DNA from 2 places in the Streptomyces sp. NPDC002754 genome. Region 1 is predicted to be linked to the other one. Evidence: riboswitches for the same ligand, from Rfam matches in the RefSeq annotation. Region 1 holds a riboswitch; the other holds the start of a gene.
The links. Region 1 has a riboswitch for glycine ahead of gcvT (glycine cleavage system aminomethyltransferase GcvT). Riboswitches for the same ligand answer to the same signal wherever they lie in the genome.
Positions count from the first base shown of each region.

Region 1 (3,255 bases):
GTTGCTCATGAGGCGAATTCTCCTGTACGCGGGAAGGTGCTGGTGACAGAGGGGGCGCCGGTGCGCGGCGCGGACTACTTCTGGCGCTTGTAGAACGGCAGCGCCACGACCTCGTACGGCTCGTGCTTGCCGCGGATGTCGACACCGACCCCCGATGAAGAAGCAGCACCGGCCTCGGCGTGCGCCGGGTCCACGTACGCCATCGCGATCGGCTTGCCCAGTGTCGGGGACGGGGCGCCGGAGGTGACCTCGCCGATCACCGTGCCGTCGACGACGACGGACATCCCGGCGCGCGGGACACGGCGGCCCTCGGCGATGAGGCCGACGAGCTTGCGGGGCGGGTTGGCCTCGGCGCGCTCGGCGGCGGCGACCAGCGCGTCGTGGCCCACGAAGTCGTCCCCGTGCGAGGTCTTCTCGAACTTCACGACGCGGCCGAGACCGGCGTCGAAGGGTGTGAGGTCGGTCGTCAGCTCGTGCCCGTACAGCGGCATGCCCGCCTCCAGGCGCAGCGTGTCCCGGCAGGAAAGGCCGGCGGGGATCAGGCCGTACTCGGCGCCCGCCTCGGTCAGCGCCTGCCACAGCTTCTCGGCGTCGGCGGGGGCGACGAACAGCTCGAAGCCGTCCTCGCCGGTGTAGCCGGTGCGCGCGATGAGCGCCTGTACGCCGGCGACGGTGCCGGGCAGCCCCGCGTAGTACTTCAGGCCGTCCAGGTCCGCGTCCGTGACGGACTTCACGATCGCCGCGGAGGTCGGGCCCTGCACCGCGAGCAGCGCGTACGCGTCCCGGTCGTCGCGGACCTCGGCGTCGAAGCCGACGGCGCGCTCGGTGAGGGCGTCGAGGACGACCTGCGCGTTGCCCGCGTTCGCGACCACCATGTAGGTGGTCTCCTCCAGCCGGTACACGATCAGGTCGTCGAGGATCCCGCCGTCGGCGCGGCAGATCATGGTGTAGCGGGCGCGGCCGAGGCCGACGGAGCCGATGTTGCCGACGAGCGCGTGGTTGAGCAGGTCCGCGGCGGCGGGACCGGACACCGTGATCTCGCCCATGTGGGAGAGGTCGAAGAGGCCGGCACGCGTGCGTACCGCGTTGTGCTCGTCGCGCTCGCTGCCGTAGCGCAGCGGCATGTCCCAGCCGGCGAAGTCGGTCATCGTCGCCCCGAGTGAACGATGCAGGGCGTCAAGGGCAGTGGTGCGGCTCATGGCTGGTGTGCTCCCGGTGGCATGACGACGATGGCGGAGTCCCGCTGATCGCGCGCGGGACGTCCTCCCCATCTGTCATCGGAACCTGAGAGGTTCGCCCCGAGGGGGCTTGCACCTTGGGTGGGGGCGTCACGTCACAAAGACGCCCCACTTTTCAGATCTGCCTCGCCCGCGCGGTACGGGGCCTGAGAGATTCAAGGGAGGAACTTGCTCCTTCGGCGTCCGGGGACCCGTGGGTACCCGGAACTCTCCCGCGCGGATTCAAGCGGCCGGTATGCAGTTTGCGCGCACATCATTGCATGCCCGTCCGACAGGGAAAGCCCTTGAGTGGCATTACCTTCTCTTTACACTTGAGGGGCAAGGGTGGCGTGACCGGAACGGGGAGGACGATCACGGTGCAGAAGGCAGTGGCGGGGGCGTACGCGGTGGCGGCTTCGGCGCCGGTGGTGGCGGGGGTGCGGACCTCCGGCCGCCGCTCGGTGCGGGACCTGCGCGGCCGCCGCGGTCACACGCCGCGCCTGCTCGCCTTCGCGGCGGGCGACCTCGTCGTGCTCTCGGGCCTGCCGGGCAGCGGAAAGTCGACGCTGATGCGGCGGGCCGTGGCGGAGATCCGGATCGACTCGCAGGACACCCGCGAGCGTTGGGCCGCGCGCATGCCGCGCCACCTGCCGTACGCGCTGTACCGCCCGCTGGTCCGCGTCGCGCACTACGTGGGGCTGCGCCGGGCGATGCGCTCGGGCGTGAGCGTCGTCGTGCACGACTGCGGTACGCAGGCGTGGGTGCGCCGCTGGGTGATCCGCACGGCGCGGCGGCGCGGCGCGGCCGTCCACCTGATGCTGCTCGACGTACCGGCGGACACGGCCCTCGAGGGGCAGCGGGACCGCGGCCGCGGGGTGTCCCGGTACGCCTTCGCCCGGCACCGCAGAGCGGTGGGCGCGCTCGTCAGCTCGACGGAGCAGGGGAACCTGCCGGCCGGGATGGATTCGGCGGTGCTGCTCGACCGGGCGGCGATGGAGGCGCTGGGAGGGATCACGTTCGACGACTGACAGCGGTTAAGGTCGGCGGGCAGCAGCAGCGGGCGGAACAGCAGAGGTTGATGGCAGTCATGGAGTTCCCAGGTACCCCGGAGCCGGGGCACGATCACGCCCAGGGGCACGAGGGCGGCTACGCCCACCCCGCGCAGGGCTGGCCGGCCAACGAGCTGGAGGAGGTCCTCGCCGCGGCGCTCGGGCGGCCGGAGTCCGGCGCCCGCGTCGTCGAGGTGCTCGGCCGCAGCCACGTGTGGATCCCGCTGCCCAGGGGCGGTTCGAACGCCAGCAGGGACCTCGATCTGCCGAGCCTGGAGATCGGGGGCCAGGCCTACGTCCCCGTGTTCAGCTCCGAGCAGCAGTTCATGGCGGTCACCGGTGGCCGGATGGACTGCACCGTGGCCCCGGCCGTGGAGTTCGCGCGCGGGCTTCCGCCGCAGCTCGGCATCGCCGTGAACCCGGACGGCACGGTGGGTGTGCCGCTTCCGCCGCAGGCCGTCGCCGAGCTGGCCCGCAGTGGCCGCACGCCGCTGGACGGCCCGGCGGCGGGTGGCCGCGTGGTGCTCAGCGAGCCGGACTGGCAGGTCGACCCCATGGACTTCCTGGCCGCGGTGCGTGAGGAGTTCGAGGCGCTCGGCACGGTACTGAGCGCCCGGCGCTGCCTCGCGACCGTGGAGGACGCCGAGCCGTCCCTGTTCATCGGCGTGGAGCTGCTGGCGCAGGCCGCCGGCGCCGCGGGCGGCGCGCGGGACGTTCCGCTGGACGCGCTGGGGCGGGCGCTGGGCCGCGCGCCGGTGGCCTGGACCGTCAACCTGGTGTTCCTGGACGTGACGCAGGACCCGGTCGCGGACTGGCTGCGTACACACGTACGGCCGTTCTACGTACGAGAAGGGTGACGGCGTCCGTCAAGTCGGTGTCAGTATCGCCGCTTAAGCTGGTTTCATGACGTGACCGGTCGGCGCTTCGCTCTCCGGCCACGTGTGGGACACGGACGTATGTGAAGAGCCGAAGGGGCGGTTACGGGTGAG
Region 1 covers NZ_JBSFVM010000002.1:297,439-300,693, forward strand. Annotated here, with positions in the region: gene gcvH (glycine cleavage system protein GcvH) at 1-9, opposite strand, end outside; gene gcvT (glycine cleavage system aminomethyltransferase GcvT) at 75-1,199, opposite strand; glycine riboswitch at 1,262-1,363, opposite strand; glycine riboswitch at 1,364-1,463, opposite strand; gene ACWD2L_RS08775 (AAA family ATPase) at 1,589-2,245, shown strand; gene ACWD2L_RS08780 (enhanced serine sensitivity protein SseB) at 2,305-3,123, shown strand; gene ACWD2L_RS08785 (enhanced serine sensitivity protein SseB C-terminal domain-containing protein) at 3,251-3,255, shown strand, end outside.

Region 2 (3,255 bases), on a different contig from region 1:
GCCCAGTTGGGCCCGCGTGGTGGTCTCGTCGCAGGCGAGCGAGGTGTGATCGGCGTCCACGAGGCGCAGGTTCACGCCGCCTTCGCGCGCGGCGGAGACGACCTCGGCTGCCTTGCCCGGCACCCGCACGGTGAGGGTGTCGAAGTACGCGCCGTGCACGACCTCGACGCCGCCCGCGGTGAGCCCCGCCGCGAGCACGGTGGCGTATCGGTGGGTGCGCCGTGCGATGGACTTGAGGCCCTCGGGCCCGTGGTACACGGCGTACATGCCGGCCATGACGGCGAGCAGCACCTGCGCGGTGCAGATGTTGCTGGTCGCCTTCTCGCGGCGGATGTGCTGCTCGCGGGTCTGCAGGGCGAGGCGGTACGCCTTGTTGCCGTCGGCGTCGACGGAGACACCGACGAGGCGGCCCGGCAGGGAGCGTGCGAACTTCTCGCGTACGGCCATGTATCCGGCGTGCGGACCGCCGAAGCCCATCGGCACACCGAAGCGCTGCGTCGTGCCGATGGCGATGTCCGCGCCGAGGTCACCGGGCGAGGTCAGCAATGTCAGAGCGAGGAGGTCGGCGGCGACGGTGACGATGGCGCCCAGCTCGTGCGCCTGGTCGATCACGGGCTTGATGTCCCGCACGGCGCCGGAGGCCCCGGGGTACTGCACGAGCACGCCCACGACGCCGCGCTCGGCGACCTCGGCCGGAATGCCCTCCCCGAGGTCGGCGACGACGATCTCGACACCGGTCGGCTCGGCGCGCGTCTCGATGACGGCGATGGTCTGCGGCAGGGCGTCGGCGTCGATGACGTAGACACCGTTCTTGACCTTGCCGACGCGGCGCGACAGGGCCATCGCCTCGGCGGCCGCGGTGCCCTCGTCGAGCAGCGAGGAGCCCGAGGTGGGCAGGCCGGTCAGCTCGGCGACCATGGTCTGGAAGTTGAGCAGCGCCTCGAGGCGGCCCTGCGAGATCTCCGGCTGGTAGGGCGTGTACGCCGTGTACCAGGACGGGTTCTCCATCACGTTGCGCAGGATGACGGGCGGTGTGAACGTCCCGTAGTAGCCGAGGCCGATCATCGAGCCGAGCACCTGATTGCGCTCCGCAAGGGACTTCAGCTCGGTGAGCACCTCGGCCTCGCTGCGGGCGGCCGGAAGGTCGAGCGCCTCGGCGCTCTTGATCACATCGGGCACCGCGGCCGCGGTCAGCTCGTCCAGCGAGCCGTAGCCGACCTGCGCGAGCATCTTGGCCTGAGCGGCGTCATCGGGGCCGATGTGGCGCTGCTCGAAGGGGATTCCTCGCTCCAACTGGGAGAGCGGAATACGGTTGGCGGTCATTGGCGGAGGCCTCCTGGTCATTGCGACCTGCGAGGGGCACCACGGCGCGGGTACCCGGTCGGCCTCCCCCTCTGTCATCTCAACCTGAGAGCTTCACCGGCCCACCCCGCGAGAACACGGAACACACCGGCTTGCACCGTCGGTGAGAGCGGAAACCGTGCACCCCGCTCTGCTTTCCAGAGTGACCTCGTCCGTGCGGTACAGGGGCCTGAGAGATTCCGGGGAGGAGTTGCTCCTTCGGCGCCCCCGACGACCGTCGGAAGACTCTCCCGCACGGGGTCAGCAGCCGCCTGCCAGCCTACCAGCGGCTACGTGGCCGGAGCCCCCGAGTGGCCGCCTTCCACAATGTGCTCTTTCGTAGTGTTTACAGACGAGTTGCGATCATCGCGATCAGTTGGAGGGCCCGTGCAGACCGATGTCGATCCGCGCAATCTGATCGGCCGCAAGGCATTCGACCGCAGCGGGGCCAAGATCGGCACCATCGACGAGGTGTACCTGGACGACGCCACGGGCGTGCCGGAGTGGGCCGCGATACGAACCGGCCTGTTCAGCCGCGACGCCTTCGTACCGCTCGAGCCCAGCGACTTCACGGACGGCACGCTGAACGTGCCCTTCGAGCGCTCACTCATCAAGGACTCCCCCGACTTCGGCGTGGGCCGCCACCTCTCCCCGGAGCAGGAGCTCCAGCTCTACCACCACTACGGCCTGGAGATCACGGCTCCTCAGTCGCCCGACGTCACGTTCGGCAAGATCGCGGGCGCGGAGGACGACCCGACCTGATCCTCGGCCTCTTCGACGGCTTCGGCCCCTTCCACGGCTTCGACCGCTTCGACGAGCGGCAACGGATCCGCCGACTCCAGCTCGGGATCGTCGACCCGGAACGTCCGCACCCGCCCCCGCACCCGCGCATACGGCGTCTCGAACCGCACGGTCACCCGCCCCAGCCCGCTCCCCTGCACCCACCCGTGCCCGAACTCGGTATGCCGCACATCGTGCCCGGCCAGCCACTTCCGCTCCACAGGCACCGGCTCGGGCTCGACCGCCTCCACGGACTCGACGGGCCCCGCGTCCCCTTCTGGCTCTCCGGCGGCGGCCTCCTCGGCAGCGGCCTCCTCCGCGGCGGCGAACTGCGCGAACAAGTCCTCCTGCGTGAAGTCGGCGAGCCCACTGACCCCGACCCCCAGCAAGCGCACGCCACCGGTCGTGTCGACGCTCTCCAGCAGCCGCGCCGCGGCCTCCCGCACCACCCCGGGATCATCCGTCGGCCCCCGCAGCGTCTCGGAGCGCGTCAGCGTCGAGAAGTCGTAGCGCCGCACCTTGAGCACCACGGTCCGGCCCGAACGATCGGCCGCTCTCAGCCGCTCCACGCACCGGCCCGCGAGCCTGCGCACCTCCATCCGGACCCGCACCCGGTCATGGATGTCCACGTCGTACGTGTCCTCGACCGATACGGACTTGGAGTCCCGCTCGGCGACGACGGGCCGCTCGTCGCGGGCGAGCGCCATCTCGTACAGGTGGCTGCCGTGCGCCTTGCCGAGGAGTCGCACCAGCTCGTCCTCACCGGCCCCCGCGATCTCCTCCACGGTCTGGATCCCGGCCCGCCGCAGATGATCCGCCGTCGCGGGCCCGACGCCGGGCAGGATCCGCACGGACTGCGGCCCGAGCAGCGCGCGCTCGGTACCTGGGCGTATCAGCACAAGACCGTCCGGCTTGGCCTCCTCGGAACCGATCTTCGCGAGCATCTTGGACGCGGCGATCCCCACGGACCCGGTCAGACCGGTCACGCGCCGGATGTCGGCCCGCAGCCGGTGCCCCACGGCCTCCGCCGAAGCGGCGTCCCAGGCCGCCTCACCGGCCTCCAGATCGACGAACGCCTCGTCCAGGCTCAGCGGCTCCACGAGGGGCGAAAGGGCGCCGAGGAGCCCCATCACC
Region 2 covers NZ_JBSFVM010000041.1:9,160-12,414, reverse strand. Annotated here, with positions in the region: gene gcvP (aminomethyl-transferring glycine dehydrogenase) at 1-1,323, opposite strand, end outside; glycine riboswitch at 1,510-1,605, opposite strand; gene ACWD2L_RS37725 (PRC-barrel domain-containing protein) at 1,729-2,103, shown strand; gene ACWD2L_RS37720 (DNA polymerase IV) at 2,046-3,255, opposite strand, start outside.
Region 2: it holds a riboswitch for glycine, as region 1 does, so the genes downstream of both, gcvP (aminomethyl-transferring glycine dehydrogenase) here and gcvT (glycine cleavage system aminomethyltransferase GcvT) in region 1, are expected to answer to the same signal.